Regions from separate parts of the Streptomyces sp. NBC_01116 genome, predicted to be linked through region 2. Evidence: riboswitches for the same ligand, from Rfam matches in the RefSeq annotation. Region 2 holds a riboswitch; each other region holds the start of a gene.
What was found. Region 2 has a riboswitch for cyclic di-AMP ahead of OG245_RS23530 (NlpC/P60 family protein). Riboswitches for the same ligand answer to the same signal wherever they lie in the genome.

Region 1 (4,783 bases), 4.3 Mb from region 2:
ACGACGTCGCCGCGAGCGACCTCATCGCCCAGTTCATGTATCTGGAGCACGCCGATCCGGACCGGCCCCTGTCGCTCTACATCAACTCCCCCGGCGGCACGTTCCAGGCGATGGCCGCGGTCTACGACACGATGCGGTTCCTCACCTGCGAGGTGGAGACCTTCTGCCTGGGGCAGGCGGGCTCGTACGCGGCGGCCCTGCTGGCGGCCGGGGCGAAGGGGCGCCGACATGCGCTGCCCGGCGCGCGGGTAGTCATCCAGCAGCCCGCGATGGAGGAGCCGATGCGGGGCCAGCCGTCCGACCTGGAGATCCACGCGCGCGAACTGGTGCGCACCCGCGAGATGTTCGCGGCCATGCTGGTCCGGGACACGGGCCGGACCGCGGAGCAGGTCACCGCCGACATCGAGCGCGACACCATCCTCGACGCCGAGGCCGCCCTCGCCTACGGGCTGGTCGACCACGTCGTGGAGAACCGCTGACTCTCCCGGCCGCCGTACGACGCGAGGTGAAACGCCGATGGAGCCAACCGATTTCCCACCCTTGCCCGCACTGACCCGCGCCGAGGGCGAGCTCGTCGACTGCTACCTGGCCGTGCTCGACCAGGTGGGCCGGATCAATCCGGCCCGCGGCAGCGACACCTACAGCGCGCTGCGGGCCGCCCAGGCCCTGGCCTCCCGGGCCGCGGCCCTGCGCGACGCCCTGGCCCTGATGCACGAGCGCGGCGAGTCGCGGATCCACGCCGCCACCCTGGCGCGGGCCCTGCGCGTCCTCGACGGGGAGCGCAGGGCGGGCCGGGTCGCGATGCCACCGCCCGTGAACTGACCGGCCCCGCGCACGGGGAGCGCCATACGGGAGCGGACCGGTCGGAGCCGCGCACGACACGCCCGGTCCCGGGACCGATTCTCCTCGCTCGTTCGGCGTAGACGATCACCCGCACGAGCGACGGCTCAACTTGCGTTCGGCGCGCGTTCCGTACTCGAAAAGCACGCTTTCGTCGCTGGTACGAGGGTGTGCGCCCGGCTCGCCGACGAGCGCGAATCCGACCTGTCCACCTGAATGGATCAGTGGTGAGGAGACTCACAAACCGCCGTTTCAGCTCGGAAATCCGGCACCGGGTGAGTCAAGATCCCTGGGACGACAAGCCCCCGCCACCGCGGCGGGGCGGTCCGGGCGGACGCCGAGTCCTGCCGCCGCCCGGATGACTGGTCGACAGGAGTGGATCGGCAGGAGTGGAGGACCCGAGCACAACGGGCCGACCGGGAGACCGGGAAGCCCTCGGGGTGAAGCCGCGTCAGCGGCCGGGCAACTTCGCCAGCCCGAACCCGACAGGTCATCCTTCACAGGCGGCTGACGAAGGGTTGCGCATGTCTGCGCAGGTTCATGTCCCGTCCCTGTTCGCCCGGGTCGGCACGGCCTCGGTACTCACCCTGGCCGTGACGTCCTCGATGCTGGCGCCCGGTCTGGTGAGCGACGCCGAGGCCGCCGGCCACGCGACGAAGGCGCTGAAGGTCGCCGCGTCGAAGAAGGGGGCTCCCTACAAGTACGGAGCGGCCGGTCCCAGCCGCTTCGACTGTTCGGGGCTGACGGCCTACTCGTTCAAGAAGGCCGGCAAGAAGCTCCCCCGCACGGCACAGCAGCAGTACAACAAGACCCGCCACATCGGGAAGTCGCAGCGCAAACGCGGCGACCTCGTCTTCTTCCATTCGGGGCGCAGCGTCTACCACGTGGGCATCTACGCCGGGGCCGGGAAGATCTGGCACTCCCCCAAATCGGGGGACGTGGTGCGACTGGCCAAAATCTGGTCCAAGAGCGTCTGGTACGGACGGGTCCGCTGACCCACCGACCGGACGCTCTTTCCGTGCGGGCGGCCCGGCCCTGCCTCGGGGCCGCCCACCACGCCCACCACGCCCTCAGCGCAGCAGGGGGCCGGTGACCAGCGCCAGTCCCAGACCGGTGAGCGCCACCCCGCTGCCGCCCTCGATGGCGCGGGCGGTACGCGGGCGGCGCAGCCACCGGCCCAGCCGGTCCACGAGCAGGGCGACGGCCGGGAACCAGATCAGCGCCAGCACCACCACCAGGGCCGCGAGCAGCAGGGTCCTGGGCAGCGGCGGCTGACCGTGGGGCACGAACTGCGGCAGCAGGCTGAGGAAGAGGACCGGGGCCTTCGGGTTGAGCGCGTTGGTCAGGAACCCCTGGCGCAGCGCGCGTCCGAACTCCCTGGGCACGGGCCGCCCCGGATCGCCCTCCCGTGTGCCGGAGGGCGATCCGGAGCTGTCCGGCGAGGGCCGGCGGCGGATCGCGTACAACGCGCTGATCCCGAGCCAGAGCACGTACACGCCGCCGAGCAGCTGGACGGTGCGGAAGAGCACCGGCATGGTCACCAGCACCGCGGCGAGCCCGGCGACCGCCAGCGCGGTGTGCACCAGCAGCCCTCCGGCGACGCCGAGCGCGGTGGCCAGGCCGGCGGTGCGCGATGCCAGGGCGTTGCGTACGACGACGGTGAAATCGGCGCCGGGCAGCGCGACCATGCCGGCGGCGACCCCGGTGAAGGCGATCAGTTGTGCGTCCATGGGTCCACCTTGGACCGACGCAGCCTTTAGCGTGTACTTGCAATCTTCTGGGTCTGCCTAAAGGAACGCTTTCATGTACGACCCGACACGGCTCGCGGCCCTCGTGGCGGTCGCGGAGGCCGGATCGATCACCCGGGCCGCCGCCCGCCTGGGCTACACCGCGCCCGCGCTCTCCCAGCAGCTGGCCAAACTGGAGCGGGAGGCCGGGGCGGCGCTGCTGGTGCGCCACCACCGCGGGGCGCGGCTGACGGCGGCGGGCGAGCTGCTGGCGGGCCGGGCCCGGCGGGTCCTGGACGAGCTGGACCAGGCGCGGCACGAGCTGGCGCGACTGGCCGGGCTCTCGGGCGGCAGACTGCGGGTGGGCACGTTCACAACGGCCGGGATCCATCTGCTGCCGCCGGTCCTGAGCGCGTTCCGGCGGGCCCATCCGGACGTCGAGCTGGCCGTCGCCGACTACGAACCGCCCGGCGGGATCGCGGCGGTGGTCGCGGGCGAGGTGGACCTCGCCCTGACCCACGCGTACGAACCGGCGGCGGCCGAGCCCCCGTCGGCGGGCGTTCTCGTCGAACCCCTGCTGGTCGAGGAGCTGGTGCTGGTCACCTCGGTGGGCCATCGGCTCTCCGAGGGCACCGGGCGGCTTCCGGTCGGCGAGCTGGCGGGGCGGCCGCTGATCAGCAGCGCGCCCTCCCATCCGCCCCGGCGCGGGGTCGAGAACGCGCTCGCCGAGGCCGGGGCGACGCCCGCCGTGGTCTGCGAGTCGCCCGGATACGCGCTGGTGTGCGCGCTGGTCAGCGCGGGTCTCGGGGTGGCGGTGGTGCCGGAGATGGTCGCCTCGATGGCGGCGGCCCCGCTGTCGGTCCGGCGGCTGGAGCCCGCTTCGTTCCGCCGGACCATCTCGGTCGTGCACCGGGGCGACCGGTCGACCGCCGCGGCGGCGACGCTGCTCGCGCTGCTGCGCGGCGGCTTCGGCCGCGGGAGCACGGCTCCGGCCCGATGAGCTTCACCGCGGGGTCAGCCCTGGACCGGGACGACCCAGGGGAGGGCGATCCAGACCGTCTTGCCGCCCTCGGCGGTCGGGGTCACCTGGACCCGCCCACCACGCTCCTTGGCCAGCGCCCGGATGATGACCATGCCGCGGCCGTTGTCCTGCCGTACGGCGGCGGGCAACCGCTGGGGCCAGCGGGGGTGACTGTCCGTGACGCCGAGGTACAGCTCCTCGTCGCGTTCGAGGCGCAGGTCCACGGTGAAGGTGGGCGACTGGCCGAACGTGTGCTGGACCGCGTTGGTGGCCAGCTCCGAGACGATCAGCCGGATGGTGTCGGCGAAGTCGGTGTCCTCGGACAGGCCCCACTGGACCAGGGTCCTGGCGACATGTCTGCGGGCCGATGAGACCGAGACCGGATCGGTCGGCAGCGTGACGGTTGCTTCCTGATGGTCTGCCATGGCGACGCCGTCCCTTTCCCGCCCTGGCCGACCGGCGGCCGGCCAGGATTGTGCTTCGCGCCAGATTGCCATTGATGCAGCTCCCTGTAACGACGTTCGGCCAAGATATGCATATATCTGTCGCTCGAAGCGGTGAATTCGGGACCCGTGCGGCGTGGACGGGCGGCACACTGACCCCTCTGCGGGCCGGCTCCGGTGACGGACCGGCCCTTCCCGACAGCAGAAGGAGACCGGCATGCTGCACGGCCCCGTCGTCCGACGCCGCAAGCTCGGTGAGGAGCTGCGGAGTCTGCGCCACACCTCCGGGCTGACCAGCCGGGACGCGGCGCGGCTGCTCGGCTGGCACCAGTCGAAGGTGAGCCGCATCGAGACGGGCGCGAGCGGGGTGACGCCCGCCGACGTGGCACGGCTGCTGGACGTCTACGCGGTGCGCGACACCCAGCTGCGCTCCCTGCTCGAAGTCCTCGCGGGGTCGGCGGGCGGCGGCGGTTCGGGCTGGTGGCACGCCTACCGGGGGTTGATCCCGCCGCAGTACCGCGATTTCATCAGCCTGGAGTCGCAGGCCAGTACGGTCCGGACGCTGGAGACCTCGGTGGTGCCGGGACTGCTCCAGACCGCGGGATACGCGCGGGCCGTGACCCGTGCCTCGCTGGACGGGTTACCGGACGGCAGGCTCGACTCCCTGGTCGAGGTCCGGTTGACCCGCCAGCGGGTGCTGCGCGGGAGTCCGCCGCTGCGCTTCACCGCCGTGCTGGACGAGGCGGTGCTCC
Region 2 (4,783 bases):
CAGGAACTCCGCGAGCGTGCCCGCGCCTTCCTCGTCGCCGCGCTCCTGCTCGAATTCGAGGGCGACGGCGGCGAGTTCCTGGAGGTTCTCGATGCGGGTCTCGTCCTGCGGGTCGGTGGAGGCCTGGAGCTCGGCGAGATAGCCCGTGCGCTCCAGGACCGCCTCCAGCACGACGGCGGGCCCGGCGCCGGACTCGACGATCGTGCGCAGCTCCTCCATCAGCGTGTTGAAGCGCTTGACGGCGTTGGACGAGCGGGCGGCCATGCCGTACGCCTCGTCGACGCGGCGCAGCGCCTGCGGGAAGGAGATCTTCTCGCGCATCGACAGGGCGTCGATCATCGCTTCGGCACGGTCGCCGATGCCGCGCTTGGGGACGTTGAGGATGCGGCGCAGCGGAACGGTGTCCTCGGGGTTGGCGAGGACCCGGAGGTAGGCCAGGACGTCCCGGACCTCCTTGCGCTCGTAGAAGCGCACACCGCCGACGACCTTGTAGGGCAGGCCGACGCGGATGAAGATCTCTTCGAAGACGCGGGACTGGGCGTTGGTCCGGTAGAAGACGGCGACGTCGCCCGCCCTGGCGTCGCCCGCGTCGGTGAGCCGGTCGATCTCGTCGGCGACGAACTGCGCCTCGTCGTGCTCGGTGTCGGCGACGTAGCCGGTGATGCGGGCGCCGCTGCCGGCGTTGGTCCAGAGGTTCTTGGGGCGGCGGCTCTCGTTGCGCTCGATGACGGCGTTGGCGGCGGAGAGGATCGTCTGCGTGGAGCGGTAGTTCTGCTCCAGCAGGATCGTCGTCGCGCTCGGGTAGTCCTCCTCGAACTGGAGGATGTTGCGGATGGTCGCGCCCCGGAAGGCGTAGATCGACTGGTCCGCGTCGCCCACCACGCACAGCTCGGCGGGGGCGTCGGCCTCCCCGGCCGGGCCGACCAGCTCCCGTACCAGCGTGTACTGGGCGTGGTTGGTGTCCTGGTACTCGTCGACGAGGACGTGCCGGAAGCGGCGGCGGTAGTGCTCGGCGACGTCCGGGAAGGCCTGGAGCAGGTGGACCGTCGTCATGATGATGTCGTCGAAGTCCAGGGCGTTGGCCTCGCGCAGGCGGGCCTGGTAGAGCGCGTACGCCTGGGCCAGGGTCTTCTCGAAACCGTCCGTCGCCTGCCCGGCGAAGGTCTCCTCGTCGATGAGCTCGTTCTTGAGGTTGGAGACCTTGGCGGTGAAGGACTTCGGCGGGAACTGCTTCGGGTCCAGGTCGAGGTCGCGGCAGACCAGGGCCATCAGGCGCTTGGAGTCGGCGGCGTCGTAGATCGAGAACGACGAGGTGAAGCCGAGCTTCTTCGACTCGCGGCGCAGGATGCGGACGCACGCACTGTGGAAGGTCATGACCCACATGGCGTTGGCGCGGGGGCCGACGAGCTGCTCGACGCGCTCCTTCATCTCGCCCGCGGCCTTGTTGGTGAAGGTGATCGCGAGGATCTGCCCGGGGTGCGTCCCGCGCTCGGCCAGCAGATGGGCGATGCGGTGGGTGAGGACCCGGGTCTTGCCGGAGCCTGCCCCGGCGACGATGAGCAGCGGGGAACCGGCGTGCACGACGGCGGCGCGCTGCTCGGTGTTCAGCCCGTCGAGCAGCGCGGCGGAGTCGATCGCCGGGCGCGGGTGGCCGTCCCGGTAATACCCGTCCCGGGGCGGCGGGGGCGCGTCGTAGACGCCCTCGAAGAGGTCCTCCGGCACCGCTTCGGGCGCGTGGTCCTCGGGAGGCGGCGGGGGGCCGTCCTCCGCGGGCTGGAGGCCGGTCAGGAAACTGTCGTCAAAGAGGCTGCTCATCGCCTCCCGAGTCTAGGCGGCCGGACTGACAACTCTCCGCCGAAGGCGGGAAGGGGCCGCCCGCACCCCACCGTCACCCGTACGCACGGGGACCGGACGTCGACGTTCCGTGAAGGATCGCCCGGTCGGAGGGGGTGCCGGAGCCCCGATCCGGAAAGGTCACGAAAATGTATCGGGCATATCGCTCATCGTCCTTCCCAGCGGCGGGGCCGGTTGGCTAGCGTGCTCGGTCAGGTGACCCGTACCTCCCTGGGGCGAACCACGCCCGACGGGCGCCTCCGCCGAATCCGTCCTGCCACCCGGGCAGTCCGGAACCGGGGACCCACACGCAGCACCGGGGTGAATCGGTCCGTGCCCTCGCATCCGGACCGTAGGACAGCCTTCCGTTCCGTCCGAACCCGACAGCTAACCCGGTAGGCGGTCCACGGAAGGAGATGCCGGTCTTGGCATCGCATCGCAAGCCGCGCACGAAGGTGCGCACCACCACCCCCGCCGTCGGTCTGACGACGGCCGCGCTGGCCTCCGTGACGCTGCTCTCCACGCAGAGCGCCACGGCCGCGCCCGCGGAGCCGAAGCCCGCCATCGAGGAAGTCCAGCAGAAGGTCGACGCCCTGTACCGGCAGGCGGGCACCGCGACCCAGGAGTACAACCGGGCCAAGGCCGCCTCCGCGTCCCAGCGGACGAAGGTCGACACGCTGCTCTCCGACGTGGCGAAGCGGACCGAGAAGATCAACGAGGCACGCAGGGCGCTGGGCTCCTACGCGGCGGCCCAGTACCGCAGCGGCGGCATCGCGCCCACGGCGACGTTCTTCCTGGCGGACGACCCGCAGGGGTACTTCGACCAGAGCCGGCTGATGGACCGGGCGACGGAGCGGCAGCAGAAGGCCGTCTCCGATTTCCGTACGCAGCAGGCCTCGGCGGCGAAGAAGCGCGCGGAGGCGGTGAAGAGCCTGGAGACCCTCACCGAGACGCAGGCCACGCTCGCCTCCAGCAAGAAGGACGTGCAGACCAAGCTCACCGAGGCCCGGGGCCTGCTGTCGAGGCTGACCGCCGAGGAGAAGGCGCGGCTGGCGGAGCTGGAGCGCCGGCAGGAGGCCGAGGCGAAGGAGAAGGCGGCCAGGCTGGCCGCCCGGCAGGCCGCCGAGGCGAAGGAGAGGGCCGAGGCCGAGGAGAAGGCCCGCGAGGAGGCCGCGAAGGAGCCCGGCGGCGGCTCGGGCACGGGTTCCGGTTCCGGTACGGGCACGGACCCCGGCTCCGGCACCGGTTCCGGTACGGGCAGCGGCTATGCCGCCAAGGCGGAGAAGGTGCTGGCCTTCGCCCGCGCGCAGATCGGGAAGCCGTACGTGTGGGGCGCGTCGGGCCCCTCCAGTTACGACTGCTCGGGGCTGACGCAGGCGGCGTGGCGGGAGGCGGGCGTGACCCTGCCCCGGACGACCTGGGACCAGGTGGAGGTCGGGACCCGGGTCGCCACGTCCGACCTGAAGCCGGGCGACCTGGTCTTCTTCTACGACGACATCAGCCATGTGGGCGTCTACAAGGGCGACGGGATGATGATCCACGCACCGAAGCCGGGTGCGAACGTGCGCGAGGAGTCGATCTACTCCATGCCGATCTACGGAAGCGTGCGCCCGGCGTAGTGCGCGTCCGGGGGGCGGCTTCCCGGCGGCCGCCCCCGGAACGTCTCAGGTCCAGACAGTGGCGATGAAGATGTTGGCGGCCGTCAGTCCGCCGACGGCGGCGAACGCGCCCTTGTCCACCGTCTCGTCGTCCCGCTTGACGTAGACGAGGGCGAGGATCACGACCAGCAGCGCGAGCTTGATGCCGATCTTGACGTTGTTCACGGCCTGGTCGTCGGCCTGGTTGAGTCCGACCAGGGCGACGCCGGTGACGAGCATGGTCAGCGCGCCGTGCAGCATGGCGGGGGTGAAGCGGGCGGTGCCCGCTCCCATGGCCTTCATCTGCGTCAGGAAGCCGCCCAGCAGGGAGGCGATGCCGATGATGTGCAGGGCGACGAAGACATTGATGAGTACGTCCATGGCTCCGGAGCCTAACCATGGCCAAGGTTTTACCTTTCAGTGAGGCAAGCCTTCCTTGCGCACCTCCTCCGGAATTGACCGCATTGTCACGCATTGCCCCGATGCACGGAGGTATCAGTGATCAACCAAGGCCACGGAAAGGTCACATCGGGGCAATAGCAGTCATGGCGACTCTTTTCCCGCCACCAGGATTAGCGTCCTTCACGGACCCGCCGGTATCCCCCGGCGGGCAGCCGGCAGGAAGGATGCCGCCCCCGTGGCAGCGCACCGCAGGTCAGCCCACCGAAAACCCAAGCAGCGCCCGCTCACCGGCTCTGCTGCCCGCACCGCCGCCACCCTGGCGCTCGCCGGGGCGGCCACCGCCGGCTCGGTCACCGGAGCGGGCGCGGCCCCCGCCGAACCGGCCCCCACCGCCACGCAGGTCAGGGCGAAGGCCGACCGGCTGTACCACGACGCCGAGGTCGCCACCGAGAAGTACAACGGGGCGAAGGAGAAGGCGGCCACCGCCACCCGCACCGTCGACGCCCTGACCGACGAGGCCGCCCGCCGCACCGCCCGCCTCAACACCGCCCGGCACGCCCTCGGTTCACTGGCCACCGCGCAGTACCGCAGCGGCACCCTGGACCCGGCCCTGCAACTGGCGCTCTCCTCCGACCCCGACGCCTTTCTGCAACGCGCCTCCTACCTCGACCGGGCGGGCGACCGGCAGAGCGGCCTGCTGCACGGCATCCGGCGGCAGGTCTCCCAGATCACCCGCGTCAAGGCCCGCGCCGACCGGGAGACCGAACGCCTCGCGGCCCGCCGCGCCGAGCTGCGCGAACACCGCACCGCGATCCGCGCCAAGCTGGCCGACGCCCGCAGGCTGCTGGACACCCTGACCGCCGACGAGCGCGCCGCGTACGAACGCGGCGCCGACGCCCGGCACGGCGGCG
Region 3 (4,783 bases), 2.8 Mb from region 2:
TCCGAGTAGTAGCCGACGGCACGGTAGACGCTCTGCATGTCCCAGTCGGTGAACCGGCCGGTGCCCCGGACGTTGCCGGTGCCGTCCAGCTCGGTGCGCTCGGTGCGCAGCGCCACGACCTTGCCGTCCTCGCCGAGGATCTCGACCGGGGACTCGAAGAAGTGCAGGAACAGCTTGTGCGGGCGGTCGCCGACGTCGCGGATCGCCCAGTTCTCCAGGGTCTGCGCGACCATGTTGGCCTGCTTGTTCTCCCGGCGGGTCGCGATGGAGCCCTCGTCGTACTCGATGTCCTCGGGATTGACGATGACCTCGATGTTGGGGGAGTGGTCCAGCTCCCGCAGCTCCATCGGGCTGAACTTGGCCTGTGCGGGGCCACGCCGCCCGAACACGTGCACCTCCAGCGCCTTGTTCTCCTTGAGGCCCTGGTAGACGTTGTCCGGGATCTCGGTGGGCAGCAGCTCGTCCGCCGTCTTGGCCAGGACGCGTGCCACGTCCAGGGCGACGTTGCCGACGCCGAGCACGGCGACCTTCTCCGCGGTGAGCGGCCAGGTGCGCGGGACCTCGGGGTGCCCGTCGTACCAGGAGACGAACTCGGCCGCGCCGTAGGAGCCCTCCAGCTGGATGCCGGGCACGTCGAGCGCCCGGTCGGCCTCGGCGCCGGTGGAGAAGATCACCGCGTCGTAGAACGACCGCAGGTCGTCCAGGCCGATGTCGTGCGGGTAGCTGACGTTTCCGAAGAGACGGATCTGCGGCTTGTCCAGCACCTGGTGCAGGGCCTTGACGATGCCCTTGATCCGCGGGTGGTCGGGGGCCACGCCGTAGCGGATCAGACCGAAGGGCGCGGGCATGCGCTCGAAGAGGTCGATGGAGACCCCCGGGTCCTGGCAGACCTCGGATTTGAGCAGCGCGTCCGCAGCGTAGATACCGGCGGGGCCGGCTCCGACAATGGCGACGCGGACGGGGCGTGTCATGGCGTGGTGATCCTTCGGGGCGGGCGAACGCGGGCAGGTACAGCGTACGTCGGAGGTAAGGGTTGGCTTACTAGTCTCCACCGCACACCGTAAGCGATCGCCCCGCGGGCCCTTCGGTCGCCCCTGCCTAGAGTGTCCGATTGGCCCTTTTTCGTGTGACGGTATGGGCGATTTGGTTCTTTTGGGAATTCTGCTCGATGTAGGGCTTATCGTGAACCCTGGGGCATTTGCTTGAGCTTGTTTTCGCCATCACCGCGAGCGAGTGGTGAGCGTCACGTCCGGGAGCGCGGACGCGGAAGCGGAAGCATCGGTTCCCTTCTGTGCGAACAAAGTTGACGGCGTGACGGGGTGGCCCGACCCGGTAATTACGCCTTTCGATCTTGCATGGAAAGGGGAATCCGGAATGCGGGGCTTGTTCTGTTCGGCCTTTCTCGCCTACGGTCACCGTCAATCCGGATGGAACGCCGAATCCTGCCGCCGTCCGGGAATCCGAAACCCACTCACGTACGGCAGGAGCGGGGGACCCAGGTAAGTCGCCGATCCGTAACCGGAACGGCTTGGGGTGAAGTCGCACGAGCGTGCGGCCAGACATCTCCCGTCTGAACCCGACAGCTCACCTCGCAGGCGCCGGAGAGGAAATCCCCCATGCCCGCACAGGGTAAGCACCGTCGTTCCCCGTCCATCTCGCTGCGCCGCGGCCTCGTCGCGGTGACCGCCGGTGGAGCCGTTCTCGCCCTCCCGGTGATCGGCACCACCAGCGCCTTCGCGGCTCCCACCCCCGTCGCCGCGCCGCAGCAGGCCGTGGCGCCCGCCTCGGCGGCCCAGGCGAATTCCGCCAAGAAGGCCGCGCCCGCCCAGCATTCCGTGGCGGCCGGCGAAACGCTTTCCAAGATCGCCCGCGAGTATTCCGTCAGCGGCGGCTGGGAGAAGCTGTACGAAGGCAACCGGAAGATCATCGGAGAGAATCCCGATCTTATTCACCCCGGTATCGAGCTGACCCTCGGAACCAAGGCCGAGGCTCCTTCCGAGGACAAGGCGGGCAAGGCCGCCAAGGCTTCCCCGTCCGCCGCCCGCGGCGGAGAGGCGGACCGTGCCGACCGTTCGGAGCGCATCAACGCCGCCCCCGTGGCGAAGGCCGCTCCGGCCGCCGAAAAGGCCGTCACGTACACGAACGACCTCGACGGCTGGATCAAGGAGTCGCTGGCGGTCATGGCCGAGCAGGGCATCCCCGGCACCTACGAGGGCATCCACCGCAACATCATGCGTGAGTCCTCGGGCAACCCGGCCGCGATCAACAACTGGGACTCCAACGCGGTCAAGGGCACCCCGTCCAAGGGGCTGCTCCAGGTCATCGACCCGACCTTCCAGGCCTACCACGTGCCCGGCACCTCGACCGACAGCTACGACCCGGTCGCCAACATCACGGCCGCGTGCAACTACGCCGCGGACCGGTACGGCTCGATCGACAACGTCTTCGGCGCCTACTGATCCTTCGCGACCGAGCCCGAGGGGCCCCGGACCTGATGGTCCGGGGCCCCTCGGGTGTGCCGGGCGGCGCCGGCAAGTTACCCCCGGGTTTCTAGTGACTTACCACGCGATCGACAGTAGAACCTGTTCCACTCTGTCGAGAGTGAGGGGTGTCACATGAGGGACGCTAGCAAGTCGAATAGCGGGACCGAGGGTGTCTCGCGTCGAAGATTCATCACTGGAACAGGTTCTCTTCTGGGTGCTGCGGCGATCGCCGGGCACACCGCACCGGCGTGGGCGGGCGTCCGGGCGGCAGCAGCGCCGATCGGCTCCGGGGCCCGGGTGCCGGTGCTGGTCGTCGGCACCGGCTACGGCGGCTCCGTGGCCGCCCTCCGGCTCGCCCAGGCCGGCGTCGACGTCCATATGGTCGAGATGGGCATGGCCTGGGACGCACCGGGCGCCGACGGCAAGATCTTCGCCAACACCACCAGGCCGGACGACCGCTCCTTCTGGCTCCGGACCCGGACCAAACAGCCGCTGAGCAACTTCCTCGGCTTTCCCATCGACAAGAACGTCAACCGCTACACCGGCATCCTGGACGCCGAGGAGTTCGGCGGCATCACCGTCTACCAGGGCCGCGGCGTGGGCGGCGGGTCCCTGGTCAACGGTGGTATGGCCGTCACCCCGCGCCGGGAGAACTTCGGCGCGATCCTCCCCACGGTGAACGCCCAGGAGATGTACAGCACCTACTACCCGCGCGCCAACAGCGGACTCGGCGTCACCACCATCGACCCCGCCTGGTTCGACAGCGTCGACTGCTACCAGTACGCCCGTGTCGGCCGGAAACACGCCCAGCGCTCCGGCTTCCCGTTCCTCTTCGTCCCCGCCGTCTACGACTGGGACTACATGAAGCAGGAGGCGGCCGGGACCGTTCCGAAGTCGGCCCTGGACGCCGAGATCCTCTACGGCAACAACTACGGCAAGAAATCGCTCCAGAAGACCTACATCGACCGGATCAGGGCCACCGGCCGGGTCACCATCTCCCCGCTCCACAAGGTCACCACGGTCACCCCGGCCCCGGGCGGCGGCTACACGGTGCTCATCGACCAGCTGGACACCACCGGCCGGACGGCCGCCACCAAGACCGTCACGGCGGACAAGGTGTTCTTCGCCGCGGGCAGCGTCGGCACCAGCAAGCTGCTCGTCGGCCTCAAGGCCACCGGCGCGCTGCCCCTCCTCAACAACGAGGTCGGCCGGGGCTGGGGCGACAACGGCAACGTCATGTGCGGCCGCGCCAACCACCTCTGGGACCCCACGGGGCAGGTGCAGTCGTCCATCCCCACCGGCGGCATCGACAACTGGGACGCCGGCGGGGCGTTCGCCGAGGTCGCCCCGCTGCCCACCGGGATCGAGACGTGGGCCTCGTTCTACCTCTCCATCACCAAGAACCCGAACCGGGCCCGGTTCACCTGGAACGCCGCGGCGGGGAAGGTTGAGCTGGACTGGCAGACGGCGTGGAAGCAGCCGTCCATCGACGCCGCGAAGACCATCTTCGACAAGATCAACCGGAAGGAGGGGACGATCTACCGCACGGACCTCTTCGGGGTCCACAAGATCTGGGGCGACCACCTCACCTACCACCCGCTGGGCGGCGCGGTCCTGGACAGGGCCACCGACAACTACGGCCGGCTGCACGGCTACACGGGTCTGTACGTCATCGACGGCGCACTGATCCCCGGCAACACCAGCGTGAACCCGTTCGTCACCATCACCGCGCTCGCCGAGCGCAACATCGAACGGATCATCGCCACCGACCTGTAGGCGCCCCGGAGGACACGGGGAGCCACGGAGAGTCCGGGGCCGGGAGTGCCAACCCGGCGGCCCCGGACTCCGTCAGGAGGCGACCGCCTCTCACCCGTGACCGGGCAGGACGCACACCGCGTCGATCCCCAGCACGTGGTTGAGCCGTCCGAACGCCAGCCACGAGCCGACGCTCATCGTCAGCTCCACGATCTCCGTCTGGCTGTAGTGCGCGGTCATCCGCTTCCAGAAGGCGTCGTCCAGGCCGTGGTGGTCGAGCGTGTACCGCTCGGCGTACTCCGCCGCCAGCCGGGTCCGCTCGTCGAAGGCGTCGGTCGTACGCCACGCGGTCACCGCCGCGCCGAACTCCTCCTCGACCTTCGCCCCGTCCCGCTCGGTCCGCCAGTCCAGGCAGAACAGGCACCCGTTGATCTGCGCGACGCGCAGCCTGGCCGCCTCGAACTCCCGCAGCCCCAGCGTCGTGTGCTCGTACACGGACATCGAGAACGTGGCGGCGGCCATCCCGATGCCGGGGACCATCTCCC
Region 4 (4,783 bases), 1.2 Mb from region 2:
CGACCAGCTTCGAGCGGACCAACTACTTCGAGACCATGCCCACCCACCAGGTGGAGCTCGCGCTCTGGCTGGAAGCCGACCGGATGGGCTCCCTCCTCGCCGCGCTCGACGAGGAGTCCATGGAGAACCAGCGCGACGTCGTCAAGAACGAGCGCCGCCAGCGTTACGACAACGTGCCCTACGGCACCGCGTTCGAGAAGCTGACCGCCCTCTCCTACCCCGAGGGCCACCCGTACCACCACACCCCGATCGGCTCCATGGCCGACCTGGACGCGGCCACGCTGGAGGACGCCCGCGCGTTCTTCCGTACGTACTACGCGCCCAACAACGCGGTGATCTCGGTGGTCGGCGACATCGACCCCGAGCAGACCCTCGCCTGGATCGAGAAGTACTTCGGCTCCATCCCCTCCCACGACGGCAAGCGGCCGCCGCGCGACGGGACGCTCCCCGGCATCATCGGCGAGCAGCTGCGCGAAGTGGTCCACGAGGAGGTGCCGGCACGCGCCCTGATGGCCGCCTACCGCCTCCCCCACGACGGCACCCGCGCCTGTGACGCCGCCGACCTGGCGCTCACCGTGCTGGGCGGCGGCGAGTCCTCCCGGCTGCACAACCGCCTGGTCCGCCGCGACCGTACGGCGGTGGCGGCCGGTTTCGGGCTGCTGCGGCTCGCCGGCGCGCCCTCGCTGGGCTGGCTGGACGTGAAGACGTCCGGCGGTGTCGAGGTGGAGACGATCGAGGCCGCGGTCGACGAGGAGCTGGCCCGGTTCGCCGCCGAGGGGCCCACCCCCGAGGAAATGGAGCGGGCCCAGGCGCAGTTGGAGCGCGAGTGGCTGGACCGGCTCGGCACGGTCGCCGGCCGCGCCGACGAACTGTGCCGCTACGCGGTCCTGTTCGGCGACCCGCAGCTCGCCCTGAGCGCCGTGGGCCGCGTCCTGGACGTCACCGCGGAGGAGGTGCGCGCGGCGGCCGAGGCGGCCCTGCGCCCCGACAACCGGGCGGTGCTGGTGTACGAGCCCATCGAGCCGGCCGACGAGGCCGACGGGTCCGACGAGGGCGCGACAGGCACCGAGGGCACCGACGCGCACGAGGGGGCGGACAAGTGAGCGACGCCGCCGTGACTGGAGTAGCCATGGAGTACCACCCGCAGCCCACGCCCGGCACGGCCCGCCCCTGGGCCTTCCCGGCGCCCGAGCGCGGCGCCCTGCCCAACGGGCTGACCGTGCTGCGCTGCCACCGCCCCGGCCAGCAGGTCGTCGCGGTGGAGATCTTCCTCGACGCGCCGCTGGAGGCCGAACCCGAGGGCCTGGACGGCGTGGCCACGATCATGTCGCGGGCGCTCTCCGAGGGCACCGACAAGCACAGCGCCGAAGAGTACGCCGCCGAGCTGGAGCGCTGCGGCGCCACGCTCGACGCGCACGCCGACCACCCCGGCGTCCGGGTCTCCCTGGAGGTCCCGGCCTCCCGGCTGGCCAAGGCCCTCGGGCTGGTCGCCGAGGCGCTGCGCGCCCCGGCCTTCGACGGGAGCGAGATCGAGCGCCTCGTCGGCAACCGCCTCGACGAGATCCCGCACGAGCAGGCCAACCCGTCCCGGCGCGCCGCCAAGCAGCTCTCCAAGGAGCTGTTCCCGGCCGACGCCCGGATGTCCCGCCCGCGCCTGGGCACCGAGGAGACGGTCCGGCGGATCGACGAGAGGGCCGTGCGCGCCTTCTTCGACGCCCACGTCCGCCCGTCCACCGCGACGGCCGTGATCGTCGGCGACCTGACCGGCATCGACCTGGACGCGCTGCTGGCGGAGACCCTCGGCGACTGGTCGGGCAACGCGGGCCAGGCCCGCCCGGTGCCGCCCATCACCGCGAACGACACCGGCCGCGTGGTCATCGTGGACCGGCCCGGCGCGGTCCAGACCCAGCTGCTGATCGGCCGCATCGGCGCCGACCGGCACGAGCGCGTGTGGCCCGCCCAGGTGCTCGGCACGTACTGCCTGGGCGGCACCCTCACCTCCCGGCTGGACCGGGTGCTGCGCGAGGAGAAGGGCTACACCTACGGGGTGCGGGCCTTCGCCCAGGTGCTGCGCTCCAGCGGCCCCGACTCGGGCGGCGCGGCCATGCTCGCGATCAGCGGCTCGGTGGACACGGAGTCCACCGGCCCGGCGCTGGACGACCTCTGGAAGGTCCTGCGGACGCTGGCCGCCGAGGGGCTGACCGACGCCGAGCGCGAGACGGCCGTACAGAACCTGGTGGGCGTCGCCCCGCTGAAGTTCGAGACCGCCGCCTCCGTCGCGAGCACGCTGGCCGACCAGGTCGAGCAGCACCTCCCCGACGACTACCAGGCCCACCTCTACGCCCGGCTCGCCGAGACGGGCACCGTGGAGGCGACCGCCGCCGTGGTCAGCGCCTTCCCGGTCGACCGGCTGGTCACGGTCCTCGTGGGGGACGCCGCGCAGATCGAGGAGCCCGTGAAGGCCCTCGGTATCGGAGAGGTGTCCGTCGTCACCGGCTGACGCATCTGCGGCACATCGCCGTGAACAGGACCCCGACGGACGCATGTTCGTCGGGGTCCTCCCTTTTTGCCCGATTAATCCATGACATCCCCCTTTGGGGGAGAGGCTGCCTGTCTGCCCTGTGGGATGTGCGACAAATCCCCTGGTCCGTTTGGCGTGGGGAAGTCGCCCCGCCTAGCGTCGGCTCGGCTGTCCGTCACCCGTATGCCGCAGCCGCGGCGCCGGGCAGTCATCGCCGAGTCCCCGTCAGGCGCGAGCCTGGGGAGCCGGGGACCCACGAAGTCCCTGGGGTGAATCGGAGGCCCGTGCCGCGAACCGGCGCGGGGATCCGTAGGAGACCTTCCTGCTCCGAACCCGTCAGCTAACCCGGTAGGCGAGAAGGAAGGAAAGGATCAGCCCCTCCATGGCGTTCACCCGTGCCACCGGGAAGCACCGTGCCCCGAGCCGCCTCACGCGCCGGAGCGCCCAGGCCGCCGGAATCGCGGCCCTGGCCACCACCGGAGTCCTCGGCTCGCTGGCCTCCCCGGCCCTCGCCGCGGACGCCGAGCCGGCGAAGGCCGCCGACACCGGTCTCACCCAGGCCGTCGCCCTCGACGTGACCCTCGCCGAGCAGATAGACGCGCAGGCCCACGCCCAGAAGCAGCAGGCCGACGCGATCGCCAAGGCGAAGGCCAAGGCCGCCGCGGAGGCCCGCGAGAAGGCCGCCAAGGCCAAGGCGAAGGCGGAGGCCGAGCGCAAGGCCGAGGCCCGCGCCAAGGAGGTCCGCGAGGAGAAGGCCCGTGCCGCCCGCGCCGCCGAGCGCGCCCGGCTGAACGCCTTCCACCTCCCGGTCGCCGGCTCCCACGTCACCACCGGCTACAACACCGGCGGTTCGCTCTGGTCCTCCGGCAGCCACTCCGGGGTGGACTTCCAGGCCGCCTCCGGCAGCTCCGTCGTCGCCGTCGGCGCCGGCACGGTCGTCGAGGCCGGCTGGGGCGGCGCGTACGGCAACAACATCGTGCTCCGGATGACGGACGGCACGTACACCCAGTACGGCCACCTCTCCTCGATCGGCGTCTCCGTCGGCCAGAGCGTCTCCTCCGGCCAGCAGATCGGCCTCTCCGGTTCCACCGGCAACTCCACCGGCCCGCACCTGCACTTCGAGGCCCGCACCAGCCCCGACTACGGCTCCGACATGGACCCCGTCGGCTACCTGCGCTCCCACGGCCTGAACGTCTGACCCGCACCGCGCGACCCCGTCCGAAGGCCCCGGCACCCGTCGGGGCCTTCGGCGATTTCGGCCCGGAGATATTCATGGATTCCGGCCTGCCATCGGAAATTCCGGCGGATTGCCCTAGAGTCACGGAACAGACGTCGGGCGGCCGCGTTCCGCGGGGATCAAGGCGGAGGTTCGGATATGCGCATTCCCGCGCATTCGGTATGCACGGCCATCCGTGACGACATCGTCTCCGGTGTCTTCGAGCGCGGCGGCCGCCTCACCGAGGAGTTGCTGGCGCGCCGCTACGGGGTCTCCCGCGTCCCGGTCCGCGAGGCCCTGCGCACGCTGGAGTCCGAGGGCTTCGTGGTCACCCGCAGACACGCCGGCGCCTGTGTCGCCGAGCCCACCGCGCAGGAGGCGGCCGACCTCCTGGAGATGCGGACGCTCCTGGAGCCTCTGGGTGCGGCACGCGCCGCGCAGCGCCGCACGGAAGCCCACCTCAAGGTGCTCCGGGGCCTGGTCAGGCTGGGTCAGGAGCGGGCCCGCCGGGGCGAGGGCGAGGATCTGCGCTCACTGGGCGGCTGGTTCCACGAGACCCTCGCCCAGGCCTCCGGCAGCCCCGGACTCATCGCGCTGCTCACCCAGCTCCGCCACAAGATCGCCTGGATGTACGCGGTCGAGCAGCCGGCCCGCCCGGTCGACGCCTGGGCCGAGCGCGGCGCGATCGTGGACGCCGTGGCGCGCGGCGACGCGGAGCGGGCGAGGGCGCTGACCGCCCAGTACGCGGAACGCGCCGGCGGGGCCCACCGGCTGCGCCGCCCGTACCCGCCGGGGCGGCGCACCGCGCCGACCGCCCGTGTGAGCACTTCGCAACATGACGTAAACACCGCGGGTGTCCGCCATTAACAGAAGGGCCGTATACAAAGGGAAGTAATTGCGGGGCATTGTTTGTGCTGCCCGAATTCTCGATGCGCTGCTCTTTATCGAAAGCGAAAGAGCCGTGATCCCCCGAGGGGTTCACGGCTCTCGCACCTGTCGAATCCGGCCGGGCCGGTTCGCGTCGGTTCAGACGGTCTCGGGGAGTT

Region 1: linked by a shared signal. The riboswitch ahead of OG245_RS04340 (C40 family peptidase) and the one ahead of OG245_RS23530 (NlpC/P60 family protein) in region 2 are both predicted to bind cyclic di-AMP.
Region 3: linked by a shared signal. The riboswitch ahead of OG245_RS35525 (transglycosylase SLT domain-containing protein) and the one ahead of OG245_RS23530 (NlpC/P60 family protein) in region 2 are both predicted to bind cyclic di-AMP.
Region 4: linked by a shared signal. The riboswitch ahead of OG245_RS28945 (M23 family metallopeptidase) and the one ahead of OG245_RS23530 (NlpC/P60 family protein) in region 2 are both predicted to bind cyclic di-AMP.

What each region holds. Positions count from the first base shown of each region.
Region 1 covers NZ_CP108644.1:1,052,692-1,057,474, forward strand. The annotation lists gene OG245_RS04330 (ATP-dependent Clp protease proteolytic subunit) at 1-479, shown strand, start outside; gene OG245_RS04335 (hypothetical protein) at 517-822, shown strand; cyclic di-AMP (ydaO/yuaA leader) riboswitch at 1,176-1,361, shown strand; gene OG245_RS04340 (C40 family peptidase) at 1,365-1,835, shown strand; gene OG245_RS04345 (LysE family translocator) at 1,911-2,570, opposite strand; gene OG245_RS04350 (LysR family transcriptional regulator) at 2,644-3,567, shown strand; gene OG245_RS04355 (ATP-binding protein) at 3,582-4,013, opposite strand; gene OG245_RS04360 (helix-turn-helix domain-containing protein) at 4,249-4,783, shown strand, end outside.
Region 2 covers NZ_CP108644.1:5,318,685-5,323,467, reverse strand. The annotation lists gene pcrA (DNA helicase PcrA) at 1-1,815, opposite strand, end outside; cyclic di-AMP (ydaO/yuaA leader) riboswitch at 2,085-2,251, shown strand; gene OG245_RS23530 (NlpC/P60 family protein) at 2,250-3,452, shown strand; gene OG245_RS23525 (hypothetical protein) at 3,498-3,851, opposite strand; gene OG245_RS23520 (NlpC/P60 family protein) at 4,108-4,783, shown strand, end outside.
Region 3 covers NZ_CP108644.1:8,109,047-8,113,829, forward strand. The annotation lists gene OG245_RS35520 (FAD-dependent oxidoreductase) at 1-971, opposite strand, end outside; cyclic di-AMP (ydaO/yuaA leader) riboswitch at 1,424-1,611, shown strand; gene OG245_RS35525 (transglycosylase SLT domain-containing protein) at 1,617-2,459, shown strand; gene OG245_RS35530 (GMC oxidoreductase) at 2,616-4,259, shown strand; gene OG245_RS35535 (carboxymuconolactone decarboxylase family protein) at 4,350-4,783, opposite strand, start outside.
Region 4 covers NZ_CP108644.1:6,557,747-6,562,529, forward strand. The annotation lists gene OG245_RS28935 (M16 family metallopeptidase) at 1-1,103, shown strand, start outside; gene OG245_RS28940 (M16 family metallopeptidase) at 1,130-2,500, shown strand; cyclic di-AMP (ydaO/yuaA leader) riboswitch at 2,724-2,890, shown strand; gene OG245_RS28945 (M23 family metallopeptidase) at 2,904-3,719, shown strand; gene OG245_RS28950 (GntR family transcriptional regulator) at 3,897-4,604, shown strand; gene OG245_RS28955 (HPr family phosphocarrier protein) at 4,764-4,783, opposite strand, start outside.